Regions from separate parts of the Peribacillus sp. BM1 genome, predicted to be linked through region 1. Evidence: riboswitches for the same ligand, from Rfam matches in the RefSeq annotation. Region 1 holds a riboswitch; each other region holds the start of a gene.
What was found. Region 1 has a riboswitch for lysine ahead of AC1MGI_RS19980 (aspartate kinase). Riboswitches for the same ligand answer to the same signal wherever they lie in the genome.

Region 1 (11,768 bases):
TTAGCTTAATAAGACTTTTATCGATAATCAAAAGGATCAAACCCTTTAGGACAAGCATAAGAGTCTGATCTCGCACTCTATACACAGTTCTTAGTGGTACTTTCGTTTAGTATGAATTGTATATTGTGAATGTGGGGTCTTGACCCTTTCATTAGTAATCATTTAATAGTCCTAGACCCTAGCTAAAACGCTCTCATCTTCCGTTTCATTTCCTCGGTCCACTTTACCGATTTCCCCGTCTTCTTTGAAATTTGGACGATCGTTCCACGACCTGCAAGGCACACTTTTCCTTCCTTCGTCCCCATATAATGAATATCAACAGATGAATTTCCAATTCGGGCTGCTTTGACGTGAACATAGATTTCATCATCGAAAAACAATTGCTCAAGAAAGTCACATTGTAGATCGGCGACAACAGGGATTCTATCTCTCCCTTCGTGCAACCAATTCTGCATAAAACCAATGCTCTTAAAATATTCAATCCTTGCTTCTTCAAAATATGTAAACGGAACAGTATTATTTACATGTCCGAACATATCCGTTTCCGAAAAACGGATTTTAACCGGGTGTTTAAATTGAAAGGATGAAGCCCATTCTTCCATATTATCGATATATGATATTCTGCTCATTCTATTCGCTCCTTTCTGTGGAAAAGGGACGGAGCTTCGCAACATCAGCTCCGTACCGCCACCTTCATAATATGATAGAATTTAATTTTCATCGTTAGGTTGGGAGCAGACGCACATGAATGTTATTTATGAATGGTTATTCATTTATTCTACTGATAAATCATCTATTTAAAAAGCCTATTACTTTAATAATCCAAAAAAGCTAGATTACATCATCATCTTCTTCTAAAGGTTTTGCGTTTTTAGAATCAGCCTTCTTTTTCTTTATTATAACGTCACCTGTAACGATATCCTTCTCTTGTTTTTTTAAAGAAAGTAAAGCTGCCTGTCCATCACTAGGTGATCCATCGGAAAAATACATCGGAAAAAGTGAAAAAAACATGATATAGAAAGAGAAATAAATGAATTGGTACCAAAAAATAGAATTATTTAATACGTCCAAAAATATGAGTCCATTAATAATAAATATGCTGAATAGATTGAACAGCGCTCCTCCTAAATAAATCATCACACTTTTAAATGGGTGATCGACTTGTAATTTATCGAACTCGCAGTGTCCATTCCAAAAGTAGTATTTTTTTATATCCATTTTCAAAATTGAAAATAATTTATTCCCGCAACCGAGTGTAAGCTTTTTCCCTGTACCTCCAAATATCGCAGCACAAAATAGGTGACCGCTTAAGTGAATAAACGTGACAATCGGCATGATGAGAAAAAAAGAAAAAATGAATTTGGTAACATCTGCAAAATCAAACAAACAATTACCTCCTACAACGCAAATCTTTCTTTTTTGTTATACCATTCTCTACCCAGTGCCAATCGTAAATAACTGGAAAAATTTATTACGCATATTTTCCTATTTCGACGCATAAATAAAACACCCCGTAAATGTTAGTTTGGTGTCTAACATTTACGGGGCAGTTCAATTCCGGGTTCTTTTTTCACTATTTTTATTAAACTTGATCGCTTCCGAAGAAGTTACGGAACGATTGTAGGGTTGTATCACGGTTCAAGGAAGCGATTGAAGTCGTAAGCGGGATGCCTTTCGGGCATGATTGTACACAGTTTTGTGAATTCCCGCAGTTGGCTAAGCCTCCGTCTCCCATAATCGCATTAAGGCGATCTGAACGATTCATTTCGCCCGTTGGGTGCGCATTGAATAGACGTACTTGTGAAAGTGCTGATGGTCCAATGAAGTCTGAAGAGCTGTTTACGTTCGGGCAAGCTTCAAGGCACACACCACAAGTCATACATTTAGAAAGTTCATACGCCCATTGACGTTTCTTTTCTGGCATACGAGGACCTGGTCCAAGATTGTACGTTCCATCAATTGGGATCCACGCTTTTACTTTTTTCAATGAATCAAACATACGGCTACGATCCACTTGTAGGTCGCGAACAACAGGGAATGTGCGCATAGGACTTAAGCGAATCGGTTGTTCTAATTGGTCGATAAGTGCTGTACAAGACTGCCTTGGCTTGCCATTGATCACCATTGAACAAGCACCACAAACTTCTTCTAAACAGTTCATATCCCAAGAAATCGGTGTTGTTGTTTTTCCGTCAACCGTTACTGGGTTACGACGGATTTCCATTAGGGCAGAAATGACGTTCATATTTGGACGATAGTCTAATTCAAAAACCTCTATATATGGATCTGAATCTGGAGTATCTTGTCTTGATATTTCAAACCGTACTGTTTTTGTCTTTGTCTCAGCCATGCTTTTCTCCCCCTCTTTTTAGTGAGTTGTCGTATAGTCGCGTTTCCGTGGTGCAATTAACGAAACATCAATATCTTCGTAATAGAACTCAGGAGCTGAATTCGGACCAGTAAACTTAGCCATTGTCGTTTTCATAAATTCATCGTCATTACGTTCCGGGAAGTCCGGTTTGTAATGAGCACCGCGGCTTTCATTACGATTAAGAGCACCTATTGTAATAACCCGAGCTAATTGGAGCATGTTTTGTAATTGTCTTGTGAAAGAAGCTCCTTGGTTGCTCCATTTTGATGTATCTAAAATATTGATATTTTTATACCGTTCCATTAATTCGACAATTTTATCGTCTGTTGCTTGTAATCGATCATTATGACGTACAACCGTTACGTTATTTGTCATCCATTCGCCAAGTTCTTTGTGAAGAACGTAGGCATTTTCTGTTCCATCAAGCGACATAATGCTATCCCATTTTTCTTGTTCTTGCTTCACATAGCCATCAAACAAGGAAGATGGTAGTGATTCACTTGTTTTCTCAAGACCAGAAATATATTTAACAGCATTTGGTCCAGCTACCATTCCACCGTAAATCGCGGAAAGAAGGGAGTTCGCACCTAGACGGTTCCCACCATGCTGTGAATAATCACACTCACCTGCTGCAAACAAGCCTTTAATATTCGTCATTTGATCATAATCCACCCATAATCCACCCATTGAATAGTGAACAGCAGGGAAGATTTTCATTGGAACTTTACGTGGATCTTCACCCATGAATTTTTCATAGATTTCAATGATGCCGCCAAGTTTAATATCCAATTCTTTCGGATCTTTATGAGAGAGATCAAGATAAACCATGTTTTCTCCATTAATACCGAGCTTCATATTTACGCACACATCGAAAATCTCCCGCGTGGCAATATCACGCGGCACAAGGTTTCCATATGCCGGATATTTCTCTTCTAAGAAATACCAAGGTTTCCCGTCTTTATACGTCCAAACACGTCCGCCTTCGCCACGAGCCGATTCTGACATTAATCGAAGTTTATCATCGCCAGGAAGTGCGGTCGGATGGATTTGAATGAATTCACCATTTGAATAAATCGCGCCTTGTTGGTAAACAATAGAAGCAGCTGAACCCGTATTGATCATGGAGTTCGTTGATTTACCAAAGATGATACCTGGTCCACCGCTTGCCATGATGACCGCATCGCCTGGGAATGCTTTGATTTCCATTGTTTTCAAGTCTTGTCCCACAATCCCGCGGGCCACTTGTTCGTCGTCAATGACGGCCCCAAGGAATTCCCAGCCTTCATATTTCGTAACAAGTCCTTCTACCTCATAGCGGCGAACTTGTTCGTCCAATGCATAAAGCAATTGTTGGCCAGTTGTCGCCCCAGCAAATGCTGTACGGTGATGCTGTGTACCGCCGAAACGACGGAAATCTAGCAAACCTTCAGCCGTGCGGTTGAACATAACACCCATCCGGTCGAACATGTGAATAATCGATGGTGCTGCTTCACACATTGCTTTAACAGGCGGCTGGTTCGCTAAAAAATCGCCACCGTAAACTGTATCATCAAAGTGAATCAATGGGGAGTCCCCTTCACCTTTTGTATTTACTGCTCCATTTATGCCACCTTGTGCACAAACAGAGTGAGAACGTTTAACAGGAACTAACGAGAATAGATCTACCTGTTGTCCATGCTCAGCCGCTTTAATCGTAGCCATTAGCCCTGCTAGACCTCCACCGACGACAATAATTTTACCTTTACCCATTATTGCTCACTCCCTCATATCCGTTCAAAGCTTGTTAGCTTGCTCTGATTTATTCGAACCTTTTATACGAAAGCAAAAATTGCACGTAGCCCAATATAGCTAAGGACTAGGAATACAACTAATGTTATGTAAGTCATGATCTTTTGCGATTTAGGTGAAACAGTTAACCCCCAGCTTACCGAGAATGACCAAAGTCCATTAGCGAAATGGAAAACAGTTGAAAGAAGCCCTACAATGTAAAAAACAATCATGAATGGGCTTGAAAAAATCGTTGCCATCATGTCAAAGTTCACTTCAGCGCCAAGTGCGGCTTGAATTCTTGTCGTATACACATGCCAAATAAGAAAGATTAACGTTATAATTCCTGATACCCTTTGTAAAAAGAACATCCAGTTACGGAAAAAGTTAAATCTTCCCAAGTTGTTTTTAGCTGTAAAAGCGATGTAAATCCCATAAACAGCATGGAAAATCAACGGTAAATAAATGACAACAAATTCAACGACAATCTTGATTGGCGTGAATTCAATTAAATGTACCGCTGCATTGAAGGTATCCGCTCCTTTAGTTGCCATATAGTTGACTGTTAAATGGAAGATTAAAAACAGTCCAATTGGAACTACCCCAAGAAGTGAATGAAGCTTACGATTCCCAAACTCTCGATTTTGCGCCACAAAGTGCCCCCCCTTAATTTGTGAAACCCTCGCAAAGATAAAATCAATTCTCCCTTACCCCTGCATTTTCTAAATGTATGAAACTATTTAACAATCTTCTGACATGTCCATTTTACCCCTGTCTGATAATTGCGTCAAGAAAACGGATACAAGATTTCTTTTTTCAAAATAGAAATATTTTACTAGTTTTTTACCTTATTCACCTAAGTAAAATCCCATAAGCCACCATTTATCCAACAATTTAATTTTAGATTTTCCTATAAAAATTAATGCTTCAACTCACAAAACGTATATAATAGTTGTATAGAAAGTGGGGAATACAATGGAAAAAGAAGCTCAGGCTCTGCAAGAATTATCTGACAACACTGAAATGCATATCCCGATTTTTGGCTACGAGTTAATTAGAGAAATACTATTAAATGATATTTTAGGCAAAGATTCTCCCCATGTTCTATACTGGGCTGGAAAACAGTTGGCAAGGAAATTTCCGCTTCACAACATAGATGAAATCATTAACTTTTTCTCTAGTGCCGGCTGGGGGGACTTAACATTGGTCAAGCAATCCAAAGACGAAATCGAAATGACATTAACTGGGATAATGGTTGAAAGACGGTTTGATTTGAACACCGCATGTCACTTTCAACTTGAGACTGGATTTCTTGCTGAACAAATCAGCTTGCAAAAAAAATTCACAGCAGAAGGCGCCGAAGAAACGAAACGTCGCGCCCGCAGAGCTACGATATTCGTAAAATTAGATTTAAAAGACCCGATTGAGTAGATAAAGTGAAACTTCCATAAGTGGGGGGATTGACTTTCCGTTAATATGGGATAAGTAGATAAAGAGGATCGTTTAGCCATGCTTTGCATAGGTTTAACGATCCTCTACTCATTTTTTACGCTTTGACTGCCGTTCTTTCATCAAGTTGAAATTCCACATGCAATGTTTCAACAGCCTGAACCATATCTTTGTCTGGGATAACCGTAGAAACTTTGATTTCAGATGTGCTGACCATTTTCACTTGGATGCCTGCATCTGCAAGAATCGCAAACATTTTCGCTGCAACACCCGGATTAGAAACCATTCCCGAACCGACGATGCTCACTTTCGCTAAATTACTTTCCGTTTCAATTCTTTCAAACTGTAATTCTTTTTTATTACTTTCTAAAACCGTTAACACGTCACTTACGTCATCCTCTTTAATCGAGAATGTTAGATTCGTCGTACCAGTATCCGTAATGCTTTGGATAATAATGTCTACATTTAAGTGCTGCTCGGCAAGGGTTGTGAAAATGGTAGATAAAGAAGTTAACCTTCCAGTCAGTCCAAAAATGGTTACCCGTGTAATACTGTCTTCAAATGCAATCCCTCTAACAATTAAATTCTCTTCCATCGTTACTTCCTCCTCAATGATTGTTCCTTGTTCCTGTTCTATACTTGAGCGAACGACTAGCGGTATTCCATAATTCTTCGCAAACTCTACTGCACGTGGGTGAAGAACCCCTGCCCCAAGATTCGCCAATTCAAGCATTTCATCATAGGAAATCGCTTGTAATTTCCTTGCTGATTTAACAAAACGAGGATCTGTTGTGAACACACCTGTAACATCTGTATAAATGTCACAGCGTTCTGCTTTTAAAGCTGCCGCTAATGCAACAGCGGTCGTATCGGATCCACCTCGGCCCAATGTCATGATTTCACCGCTCGCATCCACTCCTTGGAAGCCCGCTACAACAACGATTTTCCCTACAGAAAGCTGTTCTTTGACCCGATTCGTATCAATATCCAAAATTCTTGCATTCCCATGAATCGATTCAGCTTTAATCCCAGCTTGCCAACCGGTAAAAGAAACCGCGTCATACCCAAGTTCTTGTAAAGCCATCGTAAGAAATGAAATCGTGACCTGTTCTCCAGTTGATAACAGCATATCCATTTCCCGTTTGCTCGGAGTGTTACTGATTTCATTCGCCATTCTAACGAGCTCGTCGGTCGTTTTGCCCATTGCCGATACAACGACAACAACCTCATTCCCAAGAGCCGCTTCTTCTATTACCCTAGTTGCTACATGCTTTATTTTTTCAATATTTCCTACTGATGTACCGCCAAATTTCTGCACGATTAATCCCACTTTGTGACACCCTTTCCAGCTGTTTTTTTGCAAACAAAAAAAGCAATGAGAATTATCTCATTGCTGTGGTAACGTAAATACATACGAATATCACAGTGAGATAGCCCTCCAGAACAAAATTGTTCTGACAATCTGCCATTTATTCAATGTCAGACCAGCAAAATCAAGCTATGAGACTTGATCGCTTCGGCGACTTCCCCTTTCAAGACTTTTCACAGAAGCTCATCCTTCTCCAAGTCTTTACTAATGAAACCCGCACCTCTATCAACACACGAAAAGCATAAGCACCTTGTTCAGCCTCAGGCAGAGCATAAGGCAAACAAGCTGTATGGAGAGCGATTTTCTCTCCATCAGATGGTTTCCTTATGACCTCAGACGGGCTAGGAGCTGTAGCTAGACAGTTAAATTTATTAAAGACGTACATTACTTTTAAAAATTAACTGTAGTATAGCATACCCCATTTTGAACAGCAAGATCATTCTTGCAATTTATTGACAAGCTCTTGAGCGACAGATCGTGGAATGCCTACCGCTTGAACTTCTTCTACCGTTGCTTCACGCATTTTCTTTACTGAGCCAAAATGTTTTAGAAGTAGTTTTTTTCGTTTCTCGCCGATGCCTTCAATTTCATCAAGCAAAGATTGAAAAGCATTTTTACCTCGCAGCTGGCGGTGAAAAGTGATGGCAAAACGATGCACCTCATCTTGAATCCGTTGTAGCAAATAAAACTCCTGACTCCTATGGTTAAGCGGGATAATCTCAAGTGGATTGCCAATCATCAGTTCAGATGTACGATGCTTTTCATCTTTTACAAGGCCTGAGAGCGGGACTTCTAGACCGAGTTCATTTTCTAAAATATCGCGAACTGCTTCAACATGCCCTTTACCGCCATCAATAATGATTAAATCTGGAAGCGGAAGTCCTTCTTTCAACACTCTCGAGTAGCGGCGACGAACTACCTCACGCATTGATTCGTAATCGTCTGGTCCTTTAACCGTTTTAATCTTGTATTTACGATATTCTCGTTTTTCAGGTTTTCCGTCGATAAAGACAACGAGCGCAGAAACAGGATTTGTTCCTTGAATATTTGAATTATCGAAAGCTTCAATTCTGTGCGGTGTATAAATGCCGAGCTGTTCTCCAAGCCTCTCCACTGCTTTAATCGTGCGATCCTCATCCCGGTCAATTAAAGCAAATTTTTCTCCCAGCGCAATGCTAGCATTTTTATTAGCAAGATTGAGTAATTCTTTCTTTTGTCCAATTTTCGGAGTAAGAATTTTAACCTGTAATAATTGCTCCGCTAATTGTGCATCTACTGATTCAGGTAGAAAAATTTCTTTTGGTTTGAAATGATTTGCCTTTGAATAAAATTGCCCCAGATATGTTAGCAATTCTTGATCAGGTTCATCGTATATCGGAAACAACGAGACGTCACGTTCAATCAATTTACCTTGACGAACAAAGAATACTTGTACACACATCCAGCCTTTATCATACGCAAAACCAAAAACGTCACGATCTGTATAATCATTGGACATCATTTTTTGCTTTTCCATCGTAACGACAATATGGGCGATTTGATCTCGATATTCCTTTGCCCGTTCAAAATCAAGTTCTTCAGCTGCCTCATGCATTTTATCAGACAACTCATTTTTAATTTCTTGATAGCCACCATTTAAAAATCGCGTAATTTCACCCATCATCGTTTTGTATGTTTCCTGTGGCACTTCTTTCACACATGGTGCGAGACATTGACCAAGATGATAGTATAAGCACACGCGATCAGGCAATGTATTACACTTTCTAAGCGGATAAATGCGGTCAAGGAGCTTTTTCGTTTCATTAGCCGCGATGACATTCGGATAGGGACCGAAATATTTACCATTATCTTTTTTCACTTTTCTGGTGATGATTAAGCGCGGATGACGCTCATTCGTCAGCTTGATGAACGGATACGTTTTATCGTCCTTCAGCATAATATTATATTTCGGATCATGTTTCTTGATTAAGTTTAATTCTAAAATGAGTGCTTCAATATTTGATGATGTAACGATATATTCAAAGTCTTCAATTTCATTGACGAGTCTAAGCGTTTTTCCGTCATGCGAGCCAGTAAAATACGAGCGAACTCGATTTTTCAGTACCTTGGCTTTACCGACATAAATAATCGTTCCCTGGCGATCTTTCATCAAGTAACAGCCGGGATGATCAGGAAGCAGGGCAAGCTTGTCCTTAATTCGCTGATTCATGTTCAACCTCCCAACCAATCAATCTACATAAAGTGTATAAAAGAAAAAACTCCAAGCCATAGACTTGAAGTTTCTTAAATATAAAAGAATTAAGCGTGTTTTGCAAGAAGTTCTGATAATGCTTCTTTCGGTTGGAAGCCAACCACTTTGTCAACAACTTCTCCATCTTTTAACACGATTAAAGTTGGGATGCTCATTACGCCGAATTTACCAGCAGTTTCTTGGTTTTCGTCTACATCCACTTTAACGATTTTCACTTTGTCACCAATTTCGCCATCAAGTTCTTCAAGAACTGGAGCAATCATTTTACAAGGTCCGCACCACGGTGCCCAGAAATCGGCAAGAACTAAACCTTCGTTTGTATCTGTTGTAAATGTTTGGTCAGTCGAGTGTACAATTGCCATAATATATGCCTCCTAATAAACTATATTTCTAAAACCAGTATACCATTGATAATGGGATGCTTACTATTATTTTGCTTCATTGCTAAGATACCCTTAACTTACGTATCTATTCGCAATATGATTCGTATAAAGTGAAACTTCAATCAGTGGGGAGTTTTCTTCATCCCCACCGATTGTTAGTTGAACCAATCGGGCATTTACGGGCAGTTATCCCCACGTATGCGTCTTCTATTCACCTAAGCCTTGAGATGGTTTTTACTGCCCGTTAATGCGGGATTAATTCTTAAAATAGCATCATCTGATTGCAAAAATCAAGACATCTGCTTGATGAGCAAATGTCTTTCAACGGAAGGGTCAGACCCTTTAGACGTTTAGTTTAAGTTTCTTACATTCTTCAATAAGTAATGGAACGACTTCAAATAAATCGCCGACAATACCGTAATCAGCAATCTTGAAGATGTTTGCTTCAGGGTCTTTGTTGATCGCGACGATCACTTTAGAGTTGGACATGCCCGCTAAATGTTGGATCGCCCCAGAGATACCGCATGCGATATAAAGATCAGGTGTGACCACTTTCCCTGTTTGCCCAATTTGAAGGGAATAATCACAATAGTCTGCATCACATGCACCTCGGGAAGCACCGACAGCTCCGCCAAGAACTTGAGCAAGTTCCTTCAATGGCGTGAAACCTTCTTCACTTTTTACTCCCCGTCCACCGGCAATGACTACTTTCGCTTCTGAAAGATCCACTCCGTCTGTTGCTTTTCTTACTACATCTTTGATAATAGCACGAAGGTCTTTAATCTCCACATGAAGAGAAGAAACATCACCGGTTCGACTTTCATCCTTCGCTAACGGCTCGATGTTATTCGGACGAATCGTTGCAAAGATGACTCCATCTGTTACAATTTTCTTCTCGAACGCTTTGCCTGAATAGATCGGACGAGTGAAGACTAGATTTCCGCCTGCTTCTTCAATGGATGTGACATCAGAAATAAGCCCTGAATTCAGTTTCCCGGCAATTCTGGGCGCAAGGTCTTTGCCAAGAGCTGTATGACCGAAAATAATTCCTTCCGGATTTTCCGCAGCAATGACTGCAAGAACTGCTTGTGCATACCCATCAGACGTATATTGAGCAAGTTTTGCATCTTCTACTGTAATGACGCGGTCCGCACCATATTGAATAAATTTATTTCCTAACGTTTGTATGTTTTCTCCTACTAAAACGCCGATTACCTCACCGCCATCTGCTACCAAATTAGCTGCGCCGATTGCTTCAAATGATACATTTCTCAAAGATCCTTCACGTACTTCACCTAATACAAGGACTTTTCTAGCCATTTAAAAAAACCTCCTGTAAGTCATTTATCCTGGTTTAACTATCCGGTAGTGGAAAACAAACCCCACTGATGGAAGTTTCACTTTATTGCTTGAATCGGGATCGTCGTTTTGATTTGCTGTTAAAAACTAAATCACTTTCGCTTCTGAGCGCAGGAGTTGTACGAGTTCTTTTACTTGCTCGTTCAGGTCACCACTCAGTACTTTTCCTGCTTCTTTTTTAGGTGGAAGGAAGATTTCAATCGTTTTTGTTTTTGCTGCTACATCGCCTTCTTCAAGTTCTAAATCATCCAATTCTAATTCTTCAAACGGCTTCTTTTTCGCTTTCATGATACCTGGAAGGGATGGATAACGCGGCTCATTCAAGCCTTGCTGGGCCGTAACCAATAATGGCAAAGACGTTTCGATGATTTCTGCGTCCCCTTCCACATCACGGGTAACGCTTACATTTACACCATCAATTTTAAGCTGAGTAATGGTCGTGATATAAGGAATGTTCAACTGTTCAGCAACTCGGGGTCCAACTTGGCCTGAGCCGCCGTCAATCGCTACATTACCAGCGATAATTAAATCCGCATCTTTATCCTTTAAATATTCACTAATAATTTTTGCTGTTGTGAATTGATCGCCATATGCTACATCTTCTTCAATATTGATTAAAACCGCTTTATCAGCGCCCATGGCAAGTGCTGTACGCAACTGCTTTTCAGCGAATTCGTTTCCAACAGTAACAACTGTTACCTCTCCACCTTGTGCATCGCGCACTTGGATCGCTTCTTCTACCGCATACTCATCATACGGGTTAATAATGAATTCAGCGCCGTCTTCATTGATTTTGCCGTTTGCTAAAGTAATTTTTTC
Region 2 (9,160 bases), 2.0 Mb from region 1:
CGATCTTTCTTTATTTAAAAATAACTATTTTACTGGGGCTACTTTGTCAAACTTTTTACTGAGTGCTGTAGCGGGGGCACTTATTGTTGCCAATACCTATGTCCAAATGGCAAGAGGATACAGTTCCTTTCAATCTGGGTTATTATCTATTGGCAATTTAGTTGCTGTGTTAGTGATGATTCGTGTTGGTGAAAAAGTATTACAACGAAGTGGTCCAAGAAAGCCGATGGTCTTAGCTTGTCTTTTAGTGATAGCTGGAATTATGTTAATGACCTTAACAATCTTACCCAATTTGATTTATTCCGTTGTTGTTTTTATTGGTTTTACTGTGTACGGGATTGGACTTGGCCTTTATGCGACACCATCTATAGATACAGCAGTAGACAATGTTCCGACAGCAAAGGCAGGAGAGGCAGCAGGTATTTATAAAATGTCTAGTACACTTGGCAGCTCATTCGGTTTAGCGATATCTGTTACTGTTTATAGTGTAGTTGAAAAGGCTGGAAATATGGATGTGGCTGCAAGTATAGGGTTGCTGACAAATGCTATGTTTGCTGGACTAGCTTTACTAGCTATAGTAGCTACGATTCCAAAAGAAGGTATTAAAAAATCAATAAAAGAGAGAAAGGCTTCTTGAACTACATTGAGTCATGCACCATAAAGAAAGATAATGGGGAAGAAAAAATTGTAGGAATAGAAGTATATTGGAAATAAAGATCAAAAGTGAATCTCATTTAAATCCGAAGTTTAATGAAAAAAAGAAGGAGAATGCTTGATATACGAAGCGTTTCCCCTTTTTCATGTACTATAAAATAATGTTTATAAGAATTATTTGTGTTATTGCCCAGCTTTTTAATACCTATTTAAAAAGCGGAATTTTTTTCAGTACAGCACAAACTGGAATAGCTACACAGATCCCCACAACGTTTTGAACGATGTTTCCGGGAATAGAGGCCGCTGGTATAATCCAGCTACTAAATAGTACCCCTTCACAAATGTAATAACCAGCTAACATAAAAGGAGCCGAAATGATAGTAGCAAATAGATTGAAACCAATACTATTTCCGTTGCGGCCTTTCGACCAGGCGATTTTCCCAACTATATATCCTTGCAAGCCGCGAGCTAAAATAGTGAACGGTGCCCACAATGTCCAACCAGAGATTAAGTCAAATAACCCCATCCCAACGGCACCAGCGATGGCGCCTTTTTTAGGACCAAATAAGATGGATCCGATAAAAAGCATAGCTGTCCCCATATGAACTAACCCGCCATTTGCCGTGATCGGTAGTTTGATATTTAACAAGACCGTGGCAACGAATACGAGTGCAATTAACATGGATGTTTGAATTAAATCGAAAGTACGTGTGTTTGAATAACTCGTTGTTTTTTGCATAGACATAAACCTTTCTTATCTTTTCTTTATAGGCATTAAGGGATAGAAGTGCAAGGTTGCCGTTTCTTTTGAAATCTAGATCGCGTATGTCTTCAACAGGGGTAACTTAATGATAGTCAACACTGCAACGGATTCCTTCTATCAGTCAGAACGAAAAATTATATAAAACCTTCACCATAGATACCGTTATCGAGCACTTGGACATGATAAACGAGTTCAGTCCATACTTGTACAAGTGGTTTCCGATGATAGCAGCATCCTTTCCCTTTAATGCCGTTTATTTACTGAAAACTTTAGCAAAGGATTGGTATATTTAAAAGTGTCAATTTAGCTTAAAACTTAGGTGCCAGTTTATAGAAGGAATCTAAACTCTTTGCATCATAAAAATGATAGAATCAAAAGAAAATTATGATTGAACCGGATACGCATGTGAATGAAGTGGTCTGAATTTCGTCAGCATTTTCCAGAACGGTGTGTCTTAGTAGAAGCATTAAATCAGAAACAAGAGGAAAAGAAAGGGTCCTTGAAGAAATGTCGGTGATCGGTGACTTTGAGAACGGCAATGCAGCATGGAAAGTATATAAAAAACGACATGCGGAAAATCAAAGTCGCGAATTATATATCTTTCACGCAAATAATGAAGAAATAAAGGTAATTGAACAGCCATATATAGGAGTGCGTAAAAGAGTATGAAATTTTATATGGATGATCATTTGCCTCTAGTTTCGGTTGAAATTGAATATAATGGAATGAAAAAGTCATTTAGTAACGTCCTGCTTGATAGGGCCGTTCTTCAACCATTTTAGATACAGATTTAGAGAATGCCATTACACGAAAGATGTACGGAATTGATGGTACTGACATCTGTATAGAACAAAAAGTGAGCGGTATGACAATTGATAAGTTCCAAATTAATGATTTTACAGACCTTTCGAACGAGAAAGCCCACTTCTTCAGAGCTGGGATGGTAGTGAGGTCGAAACAGGCGTGTTTTAGGCGTGCTAATGTTTCGATTTTTTGTGCTTTAAGTGAACATTTCATTTGTAAATAGAACTGATGTTCTGTATAATTAGATGCTAGGGGACAGGTACATTGTCCCTCAAATATTTCATTTTGTAGATGTTTAATGGGACAGTCCGAGATTACTGAAAACGTGCTTTTTCTTTGGAAATGAATAGGTCCATCTATTTTCTTTAATAAACTGGTAATTAAAGAAAATAGAAACAGTACTCAAAGAGGATAGTATGCTTGCTATCCTCTTTGAGCACTGTCATGGAAAGATAGGTGGGTTTGTAGACCTGTTTAAAAATTTACGATGGGTTAAGTTTCTAAATGAATAATACCAAAAGGGCTCTCTGGCCAAAAAAGGCTTTAGATTTCTTTTATTCTTTGAAAGCATGAATGGCAAGCTTTACATCATCGATTCGTTTACAATTAGTATGGGTACGTCGATTCGAAATAACACAACATAATTATTAGTCGTTATGCCAACATAGAAAAACTAAATTGAGAGAATTGAGAGGATATCATTCACTATGAAAATCAATCAATTAATTGCGAATAATATTAACAAATTAGATGCAGTACTACCAGTAGATAAATCGTTAGGAATTGCTGGTTTGTCTGGATCTGGTAAAACAACTTTTTGCCAAACGATTGGTGAAGAATCCAAGAAGCGTCTCGTTTCCTTATTGCCAAAGGCTGAATATCAGTATTTATTTCCTAATATCATGGAAACCAATTTCAGTGCCATCAAGATGGAAGAAATGCCTTTAGTCCTGTTTCTCGGAAAATCAGCCATTTCTGCCAATCCACGTTCAACGATTGGCACCCATACGGGCGTTTTTAAAGACCTCCGCGTGCGGCTTGCTGAGAAATTTAATCTTTCTCCAGAAGTGTTTTCATTTAATAATGAATTAGGCTGGTGTCCTAAGTGTAAAGGACGCGGTACTACCCAAAATGTCGAATGTAAAAAGTGTGAGGGCAAGCGCTATAATCCAGAAGTTGAGCAAAAAAGAATAGAATTATTGGATCAACCACATAGTATTTCCGATATCAACAACTTAAGCATTGAATCGATTCTTTCCCTTGCAGAAGAATTACATATTAGTGAAGCAAAACAGCATATTCTTAAAAATATGATCAATATGAGTATTGGTTACTTAACATTAAATCGTATTATGGGTACTTTGTCAGGTGGAGAATTAACACGACTTTACTTGGCAGAATTCATGGCAGCAAGTGAAAATACCGTTATTATTATTGATGAAATCTCCGTTGGGCTTGATCACCAAACACTATTGCAAATTTTGGAACAGATTAAAAAGCTAGGCTATAAAAATCAAATTTGGCTCATTGATCATTCAGACACAGTGCTCGATACAACGAATGAGCAATTGTTCTTTGGTCCTGGTAGTGGGAAATATGGCGGGGAAATCGTGGGAGAATCACCACGCCCACAACCAATCCATTGGGAACGAAATCAGGCAATACCAACAGAATACTATCAATTTCATGATCTATATTGCCGTAATATTCAAATGGCTGAAATTCAGATTCCTAAAAATAGACTTGTAACCGTTACGGGTGAGTCTGGATGTGGTAAATCTACACTTGTCAATGAATGTATAGCCAAAGATTTTCTGAAGCGATATCCAAAAGATAGACTAGTTATGGTAGGTCAAGATCGAAACCAATCGATTACCAGTCGGTCAACCGTTGCGACTTTTCTTGATATTAAAAAGAAACTCACAAAGTATAGTGAAGATATTGATGATATTTTTCAGCGCTCAATTGAAGATATTATTGAAGAACTACCAACTCAAGACATCGCCCATAAACGCTTGAGCTTACTGATCAAACTGGGACTGGGTTATTTGACGTTAGAAAGAAAAACACAGTCCTTATCAACTGGTGAATTTCAATGTGTTCATTTAGTTTCGGAGCTGTTTGCTAACTCGAGAAACCCACATACGCTTTTTATTTTTGACGAGCCTTCAAAAGGTTTATCACAGAATATTTTAAACCAATTCATTGATAGTATTAGGGGCATTCTACAAGATGAATCCGTCTCAATGATGATGATTGAACATAATTCTTACATGCTAGAAAGCTCTGACTTTATCGTTGATTTTGGTAAAAGACAGCATGCGTCTGTAGAACATCTTGATGTTGTCAGTCATGATGATTATAATCGTCAAAAAAACAGTGCAGATAGAGTTGACCCATTGCATCTTTCTTCCACACTCAAGCAGCAAAAGGGTATTCACTATTTAGAAGAAAATCAGATTGACTATTTTAAAAATGCAGAGAACCTTTATAAGGGCGGCATCTTAAAAAGCTTATCATCAATGGCTCGATTGATTTATGGTGAATACGAATCTGAAACAATTGCACCCGTCATCGCCATTGATTTTGAAAGACATTTGTATAGTCAATATAGTTTTCTCTATGAAATTGGCGGTCTAATCAACCATATTGTGGCGGCGCATCCAACTAATAAAGATACAAGAAGCTTCGATTTCTATGATCAAGACAATCATTGTCCAAGCTGCTCGGGCCGTCGGGTGATTGGAAAATTTGATATTGATGTTGTCATTCAAGACAAAAACGTACCATTTTGGGATGGCCTATTGCATCCAGACGTGATGGAGGTATTAAAACATTATCAATATCCGAAATTGCAATTCCTTTTTGATGAGATCAAGAATGAACTTGGTCAAGATATTAGTAAAAGCTATCATGAGATGACAGAAGCAGAGAAGCATACCTTTTTATACGGGTATTGGGAAAAGTCATTCTATGATAAGAAAGGCAAAGCGCGGAGGACATGGGATGGCTTTAATAAAATTCTTGGGATGTATATGTCCATTTCGAAATCGATTATTAAAGAGCATATGAAAGCGTCAAAAGAGATGATTACCTGTCCGATTTGTCAGGGCGCCGTGCTAAGCCATCATAAAAAGCTCGAATTTGGCGACACAGATATTCGTGAGATTATTCATCAGCCGCTTGATCAAGTTTTGAAAACGGTAGGTGAGTTACCAGAACTCGTAAAAATGAAATCGATTGTTGGCGGCGAGATGGCCTTGACGGAAGATGTCTCCCTGTTGCCTAGGGAAACACAAGTCGCACTGAAAATGCTTGAACTGGAACAGGCAAGCTTTGCCCACTATGAAATGGTATTACAAAATGTCTTACCATTCTGGGACAGAATTAAAGGAAACATCGAAGCTATAAGCAGTAAAAATCTGATAACAATTTGTGATTTTGCCAATATTGACGAAACAAGAGAAACAATTATTGATAAGTATTTCACCAATGGAAAATACAAAAAACTAACGTATGTTTATGAAGCATTTGGTTACAAAAAAATTGTCACCCAAATAAATAAGATTAAAAAAAACCATCCATGCCCATTCTGTAAAGGGAAGAAAGTCATTTCAGAAGATGGTCTTCATGACGGTGTGTACAAATTATCGATACCATGTGTGAGTTGTGATGCAAGTGGTATCAATGAAGAAGGGCGTAAGGAAATCGTCGATGATTTTGACGTGCAAACATGGCTAACTGGCAAAGTACGTGATGTTGTTGCTGAGAGCTTAATAAATGAGGCTGTTAGTGATATTCCAATTTTTAATCGTATTCGCGAGTTGAATAAAAGAGATATGATGGCGGTTTACCAATGCATTGAGCAGAACAATTAAAGTAGAATGATTCATACAAGCCATATTAAAAAAAAGCTAGATGTCAGCTAGTGATTATTACTCATTTGCAATAATGAATGGCAAATGAGTTTTTTTGCTATTCTAAAACTTGAGCTTGTTGGTTAAAAGAATATCTTGTACTGGTGTTTTTAAACGTTATATTAGTATATTATTTTATTTGTTAGTATTTTAATTAATTTACTTATTTTGTAATAGTTAATAGATGAATATTATATTGACATCGTAATATTTATAATTATATAATAAATCAAGTAAATCAATACACCTCGCTTTTTATGATTGTGAGGTAGAGGCGCGGTATTTATTAGTGCTTAGTGGAGTCAGAGAAGACGAAGAAGCTATGCAGAAGGAAATGTCGCCGAAGTATATAATGAGTTCTCGCCATTATGTGCTGGGTCTGTAATGAATAATTACAGGACTGTCTTAATAAGTTTCCCAATTTATTAAGTTGTGCTATCTCTCAGAAGAGATAAAAGGGTGAGGAATTTGGAATGGCTACATCGATTTCCGGGTTCTTTCTCGGAAGGTATCTAGTCTTTTTTTATTGCCTTTAAGAGATTCCTTTAGCATATAAGGGATCTCTTTTTTCTATGGTGGCGGTGCGGGGCTGGGCTTCTAAAAAATCAGCTCCGCACCGCCACCTTTATAAGGTGATACGGTTTTTAGAACCTGAACCTTTTTCATCATTTAAGTTAGGATCAGATGCTCACGAATGCATTGTATTGAAAAAATGAATATAGCTTGTATAGGCTAAGATGGAGGAAATGAATATGGAAAAACTGCAAACACTTTATTACGAATTTATCCCGACGGGCGAAGATAAAATGAAATTAGATCCAGCGAAAACAGCACTTTTAGTCGTGGATATGCAAAATCAATTTATTAGCCGTGATGGATTGGATGCTCAAGTTGCACGAGAAAAAGGCATGTTCGATAAGTGGGAATCTTTCTATGATCGTATTGATAACGTAGCGATTCCAAACAATAAAAAACTACTAGACTTTTTCCGTGCCAATCAATTAGAAGTCACTTTCGGACGGATTGCTTGCCATCATAAGGATGGACGTGACCGTTCCCCTGTACAACGTCGTCCAGGTTGGAATAATATCTTATTACCAATCGGTGATCCGGGCGCAGAAATGGTAGATGAATTAAAACCATTAGAAGATGAAATCGTGGTAAATAAAACGACAGACAGTGTTTTAAGTGGGACAAACTATGAATTTTTACTTCGTAATATGGGCATTGAAACAGTTGTATGTACAGGTGTTGTAACAGACCAATGTGTTGCCTCAACTGTACGTAGCTTAGCAGACGCTGGTTTTGAAGTAATTTTAGTAGAAGATGCTTGCGCAGCGGCAACGAAAGAGTTACATGATGCAGAAATCATGATCATGAATCAAATTTATTGCCAAGTGATGAGCACAGATGAAACCATTCAATTCATTTCAGAGGAAATTGAACAACGTACTGTTGTTCAAAAATAGAGAGGAAGCTTTTTAAATGAGTCAAGGACAAAGTAATGCAAATCAAGACAGTACAGCTCCTCATTTTAAGCGTGTCCTCACACTGAAGGATTTGGTGATTTATGGCATCGCCTTTATGACGCCCATTGCGCCTGCTTATATATATGGTTTTGCAGCACAGTCGACAGGCGGTATGTTGCCATTAGCGTATTTAATCGCGATGGTTGCGATGATGTTTTCGGCATATAGTTATGGCAGAATGGCTGCAGCGTTCCCAGTTTCCGGTTCAACGTATACGTATACACAACGTGCGATTCATCCGCATTTAGGCTTTTTTGCCGGCTGGGCCATGTTTATGGACTATGTATTAGTGCCTTTAATCGTCTTTATGGTTGGTGCTTCCTATGCCAATGCATTAATTCCGTCCATTCCATATTGGGTATGGGTATTCATTATTGCCGGAGTTATTACTGTCGTAAATATTCTTGGAATTGCAGTTGCAGCAAAAACGAACCAAATTTTAGTGTTATTTATGGGAATCGTTGTTGTCATTTTCGTTGTTTTTTGTATGAAGGCGATTATGGTAGAGGATGGTGCATCGGCTTTAGTATCGATTACCCCGTTCTTTAATAACGAAACATTTGTAATGTCAGCCATCGTTTCAGGTGCAGCCATGGCATGTTTCTCATTTTTAGGATTTGACTCAATTACAACCTTATCGGAAGAATCGGTGAATCCTAAAAATGATATTTGGAAAGCGGCCATTCTTTCTTGTTTAATCGGTGGGGTTATTTTTATCTTGCAAGCTTATGTTGCTCAGTTAGTCTGGCCAGATGTGAATAACTTTAGCTCAGCAGATACGGCTTTATTTGATATTGCGAATGTAGCAGGTGGTGCAGTGCTTGTAACACTTTACACAGTAGCGATTATCGTTTCAACTTTAACAGCTGGTTTAACAGGTCAGGCAAGTGCTTCACGTTTAATGTTTAGCATGGGACGTGATGAAGTTCTACCGAAAAAATTCTTTACACATTTACATCCTAAATATAAAACACCGATCTACAATATTTTATTAATGTGCAGCATTAGTATTGCTGGAGCCCTTTTCCTATCAATCGATTTTGTTGCAGAATTAATGAGCTTTGGTGGTTTAACTGGTTTTATGTTTGTTAACCTATCTGTTATTGTGTATTACTATTTCCGGAAACAAGAGAAGAAATTTATCCGTTATTTATTAATTCCGGGCCTCGGTTTCTTAATCTGTTTCTACTTATTTATTAATTTATCACCAATGACGTTAAAAGTAGGCTTTATATGGCTGGCAATTGGGGTTGTCTATGCGCTTATTACAACAAAAGGATTTAAAAAGCTACCTCCGAGTCTTATCGATTTGTAATCGGTAGTTTACATGGCATGAACTTGGTATTATTACTTGAGTTCATGCCTTTTTATTTTGCTCATATTAAGGGACATTATTTATCCCGATTTAACAGGCTGTAATACCCCCACCTCAATTTTTACGAGAGAATCAAGAAATAAATAGATGGGGGATAAACAGCCTGTAAATCCCCGAT
Region 3 (11,768 bases), 740 kb from region 1:
GATATGCGGATGAAGCACTTAAAGAGTTCTTTACCTATTTAAAGGAATCCGGCTTATATGATAATTCCGTAATCGTGATGTACGGTGACCATTATGGAATCTCAGAAAACCATATGAGAGCTATGTCTCAAGTACTTGGAACTGAAGTTGGGGAATTCGAAAACGCACAACTACAACGTGTGCCTTTACTGATTCATGCACCAGGTGTCAAGGGTGGAGTCAATCATACGTATGGCGGACAAATTGACTTAATGCCGACACTTATGCATTTACTAGGTGTAGAAACGAAAGAGAATGTTCAATTTGGTACAGATTTATTGTCTAAAGATCATCACGAATTGATTCCATTCCGAAATGGAGATTTTATTACACCATCTGTAACTTCTCTCAAAGGAAAATACTATGATACGAATACAGGGGAATTAATCGAAGAAACGGAAGAGATTGCTGCGGATAAACAACTTGCGCAAAAACTACTTCAGTACTCCGATAAGGTTGTGAATGGAGATTTATTACGCTTCTATACACCTAAGGGATTCACACCAATTAAACCTTCTGACTATAATTATAATAATGAAGAAGATAAAGAAACTCCGGTGGAAAATACAGTGGAAACATCTACTCAAGAAACATCTGGAGAATAAAGGAACAGGCAGGAAGAATAATACTCTTCTTGCCTGTTTTTTTGTGTGAAGGACATGGGTACAAGGCTTCACGACTTACTAATATAGCCACTCTTTTAGTAGGTATACTCATTTTATCGAGAAACCGCCAAAATTACGGCTCCGCACCGCCACCAATGTGATTAGGTGAATGTAGCGTTTTTAATGAGGGATCCTTCCAAAGTAACTGGTGGCCATTTAACGTCATTTTAGGTTTTGTATGCAAATAAATGAAAATTTGGCACTGGCACGTAAATCATAAATCCCGCTCGAAAAGCGTTAGTTCTGGCGCGTAAACCCTCCATTCTGGCACATAATTAGGTAAATCTAGCACGAAAATTTGTTTTCCGGATCGTAATTGGTTAAAAAGTAAGCCGATGCAGGTAACAGGACCAGTATTTCACATGGAAAAAATTGTTGCAGGTGATTTGTTCGGGTTCTTACATATTTCATCTTCTCTGACGAACACTAAATTTGTAATAACGAAAAAGGAGTGATGGATATGAAGAACGCAATCATCGCGGGTGGAATAATAGCAACATTATTTGTTGGAGGATGTACAGCCAACAATACTAATCAGGGTAGTGAGAAAATAGGTGTGAATCGGCCGACAGACGTAAATAATCCGACAGACGTAAATTATGACAGAGCCAGGTTTCCGAATGAAGTCCAAAATGTAAGAAATAATGTCAACTATAACACAAGGAATGTCACAAATAATAACGATATTAGAGAGGGAAACAACCTTTCTGCTGAAGTCGATAAGCTAAAAGAAGTGAAACATTCTACAGTAATGGTGATGGGAAACAGTGCCTATGTTGCAGCTGATTTATCGGACAAAGGAAGCAATGAGCTAGCGAAGAATGTAGAGGAGAAAATTGCCGACAAAGTAAGGGCAGCTGATGGAACGATTGAAAACGTGTACGTGTCTTCAAACCCTGACTTCATTAATCGTATGCAAGGGTATTCGACTGATGTGAGGAATGGTCATCCAATTGCAGGATTTGCCGATGAGTTCACTGAAACGATGAAACGTGTTTTCCCGTCTGCACACTGATGTTTATAAGGCAGCTGGCATCATTCACCTGCTTATGAAGTGATGTAAGCATATTAAATACCTTGACTTATAGGACAAGAAGTTGTCCCATACAAAAAAGGGTCAGACCTCACATCAATAGTGTGAAGTCCGACCCTTTTGGATTTCTTTTCTTACTTTTTTTCAAAATCACAGTCTTTTAAAGGGATTAATTTTGTTTTGTTTTTAACTTTATAGACGAGCCAAACGATTAAGAAAAGAGGTAAACCGATATAAGAAACAAGTACTCCGTTCCAATCGACCCCGCCTCCCGTAAAGGCTTGGTAGTTTTGACCTAGTATAATGAAAATACACAGAAACAGTGCTAATAATGGACCGAGTGGGAACCACTTTGCTCGATATGGAAGATCCTTTATGTCGTGTCCTTGTGCGATATAGGCCCTGCGGAAGCGGTAATGGCTGATGGCAATCCCGAGCCAAGTAACAAAACCAGCCATCCCTGACGCGTTTAACAACCAAATATAAACGGCACCATCGCCGAAGAAAGTCGTTAAGAAAGCTAGTGATCCAACTAAAGTGGTGGCGATTAAAGCATTGACCGGCACACCTCTTTTATCCAATTTCCCTAAGAATTTGGGTGCTTTACCATCGCGTGCTAAATCCCAAAGCATACGAGTAGAAGCATACATGCCTGAGTTACCTGCAGACAAGACGGATGTTAAAATGATGGCGTTCATGACGGATGCAGCGAAGGCAAATCCTGCGCGTTCAAAAACGAGTGTGAATGGACTTACAGAAATCGCATCACTTAATAATCGTTCATCTGTGTATGGAAGAATCATCCCAATGACAAAAATAGATAAAATGTAAAAAAGAAGGATTCGCCAAAATACAGTGCTAATTGCTTTTGGAATATTTTTTTCCGGCTCTTCGCTTTCTCCAGCAGCTACGCCGAGTAATTCCGTCCCTTGAAAGGAGAAACCCGCTGCCATGAAGATTCCTAGAATGGCAAAGAATCCGCCATTAAAAGGTGCATCCTCGATTGTGAAGTTTGTAAAGCCGATTGATTCTCCGCCCATTATGCCAAAAATCATTAAAAATCCAGTAATAATAAAGATGATGACTGTTACAACTTTAATCAGTGCAAACCAAAACTCCGCTTCTCCAAAGCCTTTAACAGACAAATAGTTGAAGCCGAACATAATCACAAGTGCCAGTGCGCTCCACATAACTGAAGGACTTTCTGGAAACCAAAATTTCATAATAAGTACAACTGCAGCAAGCTCCGCGGCAATCGTAATTGCCCAGTTATACCAATAGTTCCAGCCAATAGCAAAACCAAATGCTGGATCAACAAAATTCGTGGCGTACACTCTGAATGAACCAGCTACTGGCATGTAGGCTGCCATCTCGGCAAGACTTGTCATTAAGAAATAAACCATGATTCCAACAGCCGCATAGGCGAGCAGCGCTCCACCTGGACCAGCAGTAGAAATAGCGCCGCCACTTGCTAAAAATATCCCAGTTCCGATTGATCCTCCAAGAGAAATCATCATAAGATGGCGTGCTTTAAGAGTTCTCTTTAATTGAGTAGGGTTAGATGCTTTGGATGAATTCGCCAATGATATTATACACTCCTTTTCTGTGGAAAAGGGGCGGGGCTTCGCAAAAATCAGCTCCGCACCGCCACCTTCATAAGGTGATACAATTTGAGTACCTGAACCTTTTTCATCGTTTTAGTTGGGATCAGATGCTCAAATGGAAGGTTACATCGTATTTTAGACAAATAAAAAAACAGCAGTCGAAAAAGATCGACGGCTGTTTGATAAGTCCGTTAAATCCTTCCGAAGATAGCCCTCCACGTTACTAAACGTGACAGTGATGTTCCTGTTCGGAAACATCGCCAGCCTGGATAGTCAATGATTTATCCAAACTTCGGCAATTTATCCTTTCAAACGGAGTCATCAATTTCATTGAATCTCGTCCGCTTTACTATTATAAGTTGCAGCCTCTATCCCATCGGTGAATGGGAATATTTAATTAAATATGATTGTAGTATAGTATATTTCAGATGGACAAGCAATGCTTAATTTTGAAAGGGAAGTAATAATTAGACAAGAATAGATGAAAAGACCCAATATATTGGAGCAAACAAAGAGAAAACTTGGACCATTATGTTTACAGGTTTTTTAGTTTAACTTCCATTTCGAATTCGCACTTGTAACGACGATTTTTTTTGTAAAGAACAAGGCATTTGATTCTGGATTGGCTTGCGCGATAGGAATCCCGGTCGTTTTCTTTTACTATTTATTAATGGGCCATTACACAGCAGTGATGCTAGATGCTTCGATAGCAGGATGAATGGTCAGTGTTGTGGGTGTGATCTTTGGATTGGCTTTTCTATTTTCGCCAAGTCAGGGACTTGTAACCATCTACATGAGGAGAAGGCGACTTAGCGCAGAAAGATGATAAGTTGGGACTTCGTGGGGGAATATCCAATATACGATATAGTTGTGATTTTGTCTGTTTACAGTATAATGGATAGATGTACGAAAGGGATTATTTTCTCAAAAAGATGCTATGGATCATAGTTCCCTTAATCCTTCTTAGGGGAGAGTTATATGGAATCAAAAAATAAAGTTTCATCCAGAATTGATTATACCTTAGCTTTTATACTATTTCTTCTGTTTATTACGAGCTGTATTGCGATATACAGCGCGCAGACATCTGGGCAGTATGTAAATAACTTTTTAATACAACAAGTGTTTTGGTACGCGGTTGGTGTAGGCATTGTTGCAACCATCATTACCTTTGATTCAGATCAATTAAAGAAAATAACTTGGTATGCTTATGGTTTTGGGCTTCTTTTACTTGTCTTGCTAGTGATCGCTCCAGATTCGTTAGTTCCAGAGAGAAATGGAGCCAAGAGTTGGTTTATCATTCCGAAATTAGGTTCGATTCAGCCTTCTGAATTCATGAAGACGTTTTTGATTGTAGCACTTGCCAATGTGGCGACCACTCATCATGAAAAAAATCTAATAAAGACGCTTAAAACGGATTTCTGGCTGTTGTTGAAATTAGGTCTTGTAACGATGCCGCCGATTATGTTAGTTATGCTACAACCTGACTTAGGAACATCTCTTGTTTTAATTGCGATTTTAGTTGGCGTCATTTTTGTTTCAGGTGTTTCATGGAAGATACTAACCCCCATTTTTGCAGGCGGGGCAGCCGTTGCAGGAACGATATTTTATTTCGTTCTTTGGCAACCTGATGTTTTAGTAAAATACCTAGGAGTTAAGCAATATCAATTTGGACGGATTTATTCTTGGTTAGATCCTTATAATTACGCCAGTTCAACAGGGTATCAATTAACGAAGTCGCTGCTTGCGATCGGATCAGGCCAAACGACAGGGAAAGCATTAGAAGGTGGAATCGGTGCTAGAGAAGTGTATTTACCGGAAAGTCATTCTGATTTCATCTTTAGTGTGATTGGCGAAGAATTTGGTTTTCTTGGGTCCAGTATTGTCGTTAGTTTGTTTTTCTTGCTGATCTATCACATTACGAAATCCGGAATGGATACGAAGAATAACTTCTATACGTATATTTGTGTGGGGGTAATTAGTATGATTACATTCCATGTATTTCAAAATATTGGCATGACGATTGGCGTTTTGCCGATTACAGGTATTCCGCTTCCTTTCATTAGCTATGGTGGAAGCTCGTTAATGGGGAATATGTTGGCGATGGGTTTAATTTTTAGTATTCGATATCATTATAAGAAATACATGTTTTCTACCGATAAATAAGAGGAACGCAAGCGTTAGGCACCAACGAGGACTCGAAAAAACATAAAGTGAAACTTCCATCAGTGGGGGATTACAGCCTGTTAAACCAGGATAAAGTCACTTGCAAAGGAGTATTGATATGAACGATCAATTTACTGAGCAATTTGATGGTTTGATTGAGAAATATACGGAACTTCTTACTGGAGAAAGTGATCTTGAACTTCAGGAAAAAGTCCGGTACTGGGCACTTTATTCGTATATTGCTAAATCGATGCCTGCCCTTGCTAAGCATTGGAATTCAACTTATCCAGAGGCAAAGCAAGAAATGGTTAAGCTGATTCAGGAAATAAAAAAACTGAACGACGACTATCGAGAACAAAAGGAGAAGGCTTAGCCTTCTCCTTTTGTTCTGTATAAATGTTATCCTGCATTAACAGGAAGTAAGACCCCTATTAATTGAAGTTTCACTTTATTGTATTCCAGCATCATAAGGGAATTGGTTCTTATAGCCACTGAATTGTTGGTAGGCTTGACCGACTTTTTGAGGGTCTTCTGTTTCAAGAGTATACCAGCCTTTTTCGAACATTAAGTAATAGAGCTCTCTTTGCGCTGTCTCGACTTCAGTATAGATGGATTGAATATCCTGATACAGAGTCTGATTGCTCAATTCATTCAATGCCACTCCATAAGAACTTTTTAAATACTTTTCTGTACTTAGCATATCATTAACGAAATCACGTTCATTCATTTGCGGTGTCTTTGGAATGGGAGCTTCAGGGTTTTGTACTTTATTTTGATTGGCCAATTTGCATATCTCCTTTCATCATGATTATTGGAGCTGTTGACTTTGTTTGGCTGGATCAAGATGTGTAAGGATGGTATTATAATGGCGCTGATGCATTAGGCCATATTTATTCAAGGCTTGCACGACTTGTTGATCTTGGCATTGAGCGGCGAAGAAATGAGCTTTCTTCATAGCAAGTAAATTCCAGGACAGCATATCTTTTAAATAAAGGCTATCTTTCGTTGAAACCATTTTGGGTGGCTGTTTCATAGTTCCAACAGGTACATTACTTTGTGGTTGGTTTCCTTGGATATTTTGTTGCATCATATCCACCTCCTTAAAATGATGTTTTTTCTAAAGAATACCGTTGTTACGAGCGTTACATACCATGGAGAATAACGAATTTACCCCGGTTTCACAGGCTTTAATCCCAAAACTCCATTTTGCAAAAGAATCAAGAAAAAATAGGAAGGAAATAAACAGCCTGTAAAACGTAACTGCCCTCGGTGGAGGATGAAACGGATGGACGTTTCACTTTATTTTTTAAATTGATTGTTTGTACTGTTCACTTTGTTTTGTCCATGTCCTTCAACGCCAGGACCTGCGTTTCCTTTCACGCTCGCCGCACTTACTGCTGCCTTTGATGGATTATCTTTACGCTTGACCATTTGCGAATCACCTCCTACCTCGTTATTCTTTGTGGTTAGAGAAATAATATGTCACCATTTGTTGAATGAAAAAATGACGTTTTTAGCCATTAAAGATTGCGCAATTTTCTGAAATATTCTATATTTAAAGTAGGAGAGAGGTCGCTTATTTTAACGAAAAAATGAATGAGTATTCATTCAAGACATTTGAATAAGGGGGATTGAATTTGGTGCGACAAATCAGAAGGGCTGCTGTTCTAGGGTCAGGGGTTATGGGCTCAGGGATTGCCGCACACCTTGCTAACGTAGGAATTCCAACTTATCTTTTAGATATCGTTCCCAGGGAGCTTACAGAGGATGAAAAGAAACAAGGAATGTCACTTAAAGATAAAGCGGTGAGAAATCGAATCAGCCAAACGTCTATTCAAAAGCTATTAAAACAAAAGCCCGCACCGCTTACTTCAAAAAGCAAACTTGCATTGATCGAAGCAGGTAACTTTGAAGATGACTTAGAAAAGCTTGCTGAAGTGGATTGGGTGATTGAAGTTGTTGTTGAAAACCTGCAAGTGAAAAAAGACATTTTCGTAAAAGTGGATCAATATAGAAAGCAAGGTAGTATCATTAGCTCCAATACATCAGGCATTTCGATCGAAGCTATGGCGGATGGGCGTTCGTCAGACTTTCAAAAGCACTTTCTAGGCACTCACTTCTTTAACCCACCACGTTATTTAAAGCTACTTGAAATTATTCCAACAAAATTGACTGATCCAAAGGTACTCTTATTTATGAAACAGTTTGGTGAAGATGTCCTTGGAAAAGGGGTTGTTGAAGCGAAAGATACACCCAATTTCATTGCTAATAGAATTGGAACATATGGTTTACTCGTAACTGTACAAGAAATGTTAAAAGGCGGTTACAGTATCGGTGAAGTAGACTCCATCACAGGACCAATGATTGGCAGACCAAAAAGTGCAACGTTTCGCACACTTGATGTTGTGGGGTTAGACACATTTGCTCATGTAGCAAAAAATGTTTATGACCAGGTGGATGGTAAAGAGAAGGAAGTCTTTCGGATACCTGATTTTGTAACAAAAATGGTTGATAGAGGGTGGCTGGGAAGCAAAAGTGGCCAGGGATTTTTCATGAAAAAAGGAAAAGAAATTCTTGAACTTAATCCGCAAACCCTGGAATACGGACCGAGAAAGAAACTAAAAACAGCCTCTACTGAAATGAGCAAACAGGCAAAAGGTTATTCAAATCAAATGAAGGCGCTCATTTATTCGGATGATCGTGCCGGACAGCTCTTGTGGAAAATATTAACCCCAGTACTTACTTACTCTGCTACACAACTTGGTGAAATTGCAGACGATATCAAAGCAATCGATCAAGCGATGAAGTGGGGATTCGGCTGGTCAAAAGGTCCGTTTGAAACATGGGATGCGATTGGACTAGAGAAGTCCGTTACGAAATTAGAGCAAGAAGACGTTCCTGTACCAGAATGGGTAAAAGAAATGCTCAGAAACGGATTCACTCACTTTTACAAAGAAAATGAACAAGGTGAAACGCTGTACTTCCATCATGGCGAATACAAGCAACTCATCGAAAATCCTAAAGCAATCAATTTGAAAAAAGTGAAAAAGCAAAAAGGGGTTATCAAAAAGAACGCTGGCGCCAGCTTAATCGATATCGGTGATGGTGTGGCATTGCTAGAATTCACCTCACAAAACAATGCAATAGGACTTGATATCATTCAAATGATTAACTTTGCAATTGAGGAAGTAGCCACAAATTACAAAGGTCTTGTCATTGGAAACCAGGGGAAGAACTTCTGTGTCGGAGCAAATATCGCATTAATGCTAATGGAAGCCCAAGATGACAATATTTTTGAACTAGATATGGTCATCACTCAGTTCCAAAAAGCCATGTTGAAGATTAAATATAGCCCGAAACCAGTTGTTGCTGCACCGTTTAATATGACATTAGGTGGAGGGGCTGAAGTGTGTCTTCCGGCGGCTCGTATTCAGGCATCTTCGGAAACATACATGGGTCTTGTTGAAGTGGGAGTTGGTTTAATTCCAGGCGGCGGTGGAGCGAAGGAACTGTATTATAAGACGGTAAAGAGTTTACCAAAAGGTGTGGAAGTTGATTTACAGAAAGTCGTAAATAAAGTATTTGAAATGGTGGCGACGGCAAAGGTTTCCTCTTCAGGAGAAGAAGCACATGAAAATAATTTCTTGAATGTCACAGATGGAATTAGTGTGAATCCAGATCACTTAATTTATGATGCGAAGCAAGTTGTTCTTGCATTACATGAACAAGGCTATATGGCACCAATAAAGGAAAAAATTCCAGTGGTCGGCGAATCGGGATATGCAACCCTTCTGCTAGGAGCTGAGTCGATGCGTCTAACAGGATATATCTCTGAGCATGACATGGTCATTGCGAAAAAGCTTGCCTTTGTTCTTGCAGGTGGGATGGTGCCATTTGGTACAGAAGTGGATGAACAATACTTATTAAACTTAGAAAAAGAAGCATTCCTAAGCTTAATTTCTATACCGAAATCTCAACAGAGAATGCAACATATGCTTCTTAAAGGAAAGCCGCTACGCAACTAATCTTGATAATCGTTCATTTAGCGTTGCGGAATAATGGCTTACATGTATCCCGTATTCACGGAAAGTCAAAACCCCACTGATTGAAGTTTCATTTTACGTAAGGAGGGTCCTCATGAGAGAAGCGGTAATAGTAGCTGGAGCAAGAACGCCAGTTGGGAAAGCGAAAAAAGGCTCTCTTGCAAAAGCACGCCCGGATGACTTAGGTGCTCTTGTTGTAAAAGAGACATTGAAACGTGCTGGCAATTACGAAGGGAACATTGATGATTTAATCATTGGTTGTGCCATGCCAGAAGCTGAACAAGGCTTAAACATGGCGAGAAACATCGGTGCACTGGCCGGCTTGCCCCATTCTGTACCGGCCATTACGATCAATCGCTATTGTTCAAGTGGTTTGAACAGTATTGCTTATGGTGCAGAAAGAATCATGCTCGGGTTTAGCGATACAGTCATTGCCGGTGGAGCAGAATCAATGAGTATGGTGCCGATGATGGGACATGTAACTCGTCCGAATGCGAAGCTCGCCGAAACGGCTCCTGAGTATTATATGGGAATGGGGCATACAGCTGAAGAAGTAGCGAAGAAATTCGGCATCTCTCGTGAAGACCAAGATGCTTTTGCAGTTCGTAGCCATCAAAAAGCTGCAAAAGCAATTGCGGACGGAAAATTTGCTGATGAGATTGTTCCTGTTGACGTGACGATTCATTCTGTTGGTGCAGATTTAAAGCCAGAGTCAAGAAGCTATCAATTTATGACAGACGAAGGTGTACGTGAAGGGACCACGATAGATATTCTAAGCAAATTACGACCAGCCTTTTCAGTAACGGGATCCGTAACAGCGGGTAATGCATCACAAACAAGTGATGGAGCGGCGGCTGTTATGGTCATGGATCGAGAGAAAGCAACTTCATATGGCTTGGTTCCATTAGGGAAATTCCGTTCATTTGCAGTAGCTGGCGTTCCTCCTGAAATCATGGGGATTGGTCCGGTAGCGGCGATACCTAAAGCATTAAAACTAGCGGGGCTTGCGCTCTCAGATATTGGTTTATTTGAATTGAATGAAGCGTTTGCTTCTCAATCGATCCAAATCATCCGTGAGCTTGGTCTAAATGAAGAAATTGTGAACGTAAATGGCGGTGCAATTGCCCTGGGCCATCCACTTGGTTGTACCGGTGCAAAATTAACACTAAGCCTGCTTCATGAAATGAAACGAAAGAATCAGCAATTTGGAGTAGTAACAATGTGTATCGGTGGCGGAATGGGAGCCGCTGGAGTATTTGAATTGATCGGATAATAACTTGTGTGCAGTAGAAAAAAGGGGTCTGACCCCGAAGTCACCTTCCGGAGATAAGGCAATTTAAGTGGAATTTCCAGATTGATTAATTGAGGGGTCTGACCCAATGATCAAATTAGGAGGCACGAGAAGATGGCTAACGAAACTGAAAAGTTAATCAAAGGCGGCGGTTTTTTAGTAGAAGACATTACGTATGATCAGATGTTCACCCCAGAGGATTACACAGACGAGCAAAAAATGATTGCAAAAACAACGGAGGATTTCGTCATTCATAAGGTAGTACCAGAAGTTGAATATTTAGAGAAGCACGAATTCGATCGTTCAGTAAAATTGTTGAAACAAGCCGGTGACCTTGGACTACTAGGAGCGGATGTTCCAGAAGAATACGGTGGACTTGGTCTTGATAAAGTCAGCTCAGCATTAATTGCTGAAAAAATGTCTCGTGCAGGTGGTTTCGGAATTACACACGGTGCGCATGTCGGAATTGGATCTCTGCCAATCGTTCTTTTCGGGAACGAAGATCAAAAACAAAAATATCTGCCATTGCTTGCAACGGGTGAAAAAATTGCCGCTTACGCTTTGACTGAGCCGAGTTCAGGCTCAGATGCTTTAGGAGCAAAAACTGTAGCAAAACTGAATGAAAAAGGAACTCACTACGTATTAAACGGTGAAAAACAATGGATCACCAATTCAGCTTTTGCGGATGTATTTATTGTATATGCAAAAATCGATGGGGAAAAATTCTCAGCATTTATCATTGAGCGTGAATTCACTGGTGTATCTGTCGGTGCTGAAGAGAAGAAAATGGGTATCAAGAGTTCGTCTACACGTACGTTGATCCTAGAAGACGCCGAAGTGCCAGTTGAGAATCTTCTTGGTGAAGCTGGTCGTGGACACGTTATTGCTTTCAATATTTTAAATGTCGGACGTTATAAATTAGGTGTAGGT

Region 2: it holds a riboswitch for lysine, as region 1 does, so the genes downstream of both, AC1MGI_RS08515 (cysteine hydrolase family protein) here and AC1MGI_RS19980 (aspartate kinase) in region 1, are expected to answer to the same signal.
Region 3: it holds a riboswitch for lysine, as region 1 does, so the genes downstream of both, AC1MGI_RS02675 (amino acid permease) here and AC1MGI_RS19980 (aspartate kinase) in region 1, are expected to answer to the same signal.

What each region holds. Positions count from the first base shown of each region.
Region 1 is NZ_CM155259.1:4,176,769-4,188,536, forward strand. Features, by position in the region: gene AC1MGI_RS19950 (acyl-CoA thioesterase) at 183-629, opposite strand; gene AC1MGI_RS19955 (hypothetical protein) at 832-1,386, opposite strand; gene sdhB (succinate dehydrogenase iron-sulfur subunit) at 1,583-2,350, opposite strand; gene sdhA (succinate dehydrogenase flavoprotein subunit) at 2,369-4,120, opposite strand; gene AC1MGI_RS19970 (succinate dehydrogenase cytochrome b558 subunit) at 4,183-4,791, opposite strand; gene AC1MGI_RS19975 (YslB family protein) at 5,114-5,569, shown strand; gene AC1MGI_RS19980 (aspartate kinase) at 5,685-6,917, opposite strand; lysine riboswitch at 7,011-7,189, opposite strand; gene uvrC (excinuclease ABC subunit UvrC) at 7,393-9,165, opposite strand; gene trxA (thioredoxin) at 9,255-9,569, opposite strand; gene AC1MGI_RS19995 (electron transfer flavoprotein subunit alpha/FixB family protein) at 9,933-10,910, opposite strand; gene AC1MGI_RS20000 (electron transfer flavoprotein subunit beta/FixA family protein) at 11,037-11,768, opposite strand, start outside.
Region 2 is NZ_CM155259.1:1,761,254-1,770,413, forward strand. Features, by position in the region: gene AC1MGI_RS08495 (MFS transporter) at 1-637, shown strand, start outside; gene AC1MGI_RS08500 (ECF transporter S component) at 860-1,393, opposite strand; gene AC1MGI_RS08505 (hypothetical protein) at 1,925-2,086, shown strand; gene AC1MGI_RS08510 (ATP-binding cassette domain-containing protein) at 2,929-6,099, shown strand; lysine riboswitch at 6,400-6,584, shown strand; gene AC1MGI_RS08515 (cysteine hydrolase family protein) at 6,891-7,607, shown strand; gene AC1MGI_RS08520 (APC family permease) at 7,624-8,982, shown strand.
Region 3 is NZ_CM155259.1:520,987-532,754, reverse strand. Features, by position in the region: gene ltaS (lipoteichoic acid synthase) at 1-644, shown strand, start outside; gene AC1MGI_RS02680 (YhcN/YlaJ family sporulation lipoprotein) at 1,165-1,719, shown strand; gene AC1MGI_RS02675 (amino acid permease) at 1,872-3,329, opposite strand; lysine riboswitch at 3,542-3,720, opposite strand; gene AC1MGI_RS02670 (FtsW/RodA/SpoVE family cell cycle protein) at 4,320-5,504, shown strand; gene AC1MGI_RS02665 (YusU family protein) at 5,623-5,877, shown strand; gene AC1MGI_RS02660 (spore coat protein) at 5,953-6,231, opposite strand; gene AC1MGI_RS02655 (hypothetical protein) at 6,313-6,591, opposite strand; gene AC1MGI_RS02650 (YuzL family protein) at 6,804-6,935, opposite strand; gene AC1MGI_RS02645 (3-hydroxyacyl-CoA dehydrogenase/enoyl-CoA hydratase family protein) at 7,187-9,529, shown strand; gene AC1MGI_RS02640 (acetyl-CoA C-acetyltransferase) at 9,642-10,820, shown strand; gene AC1MGI_RS02635 (acyl-CoA dehydrogenase family protein) at 10,953-11,768, shown strand, end outside.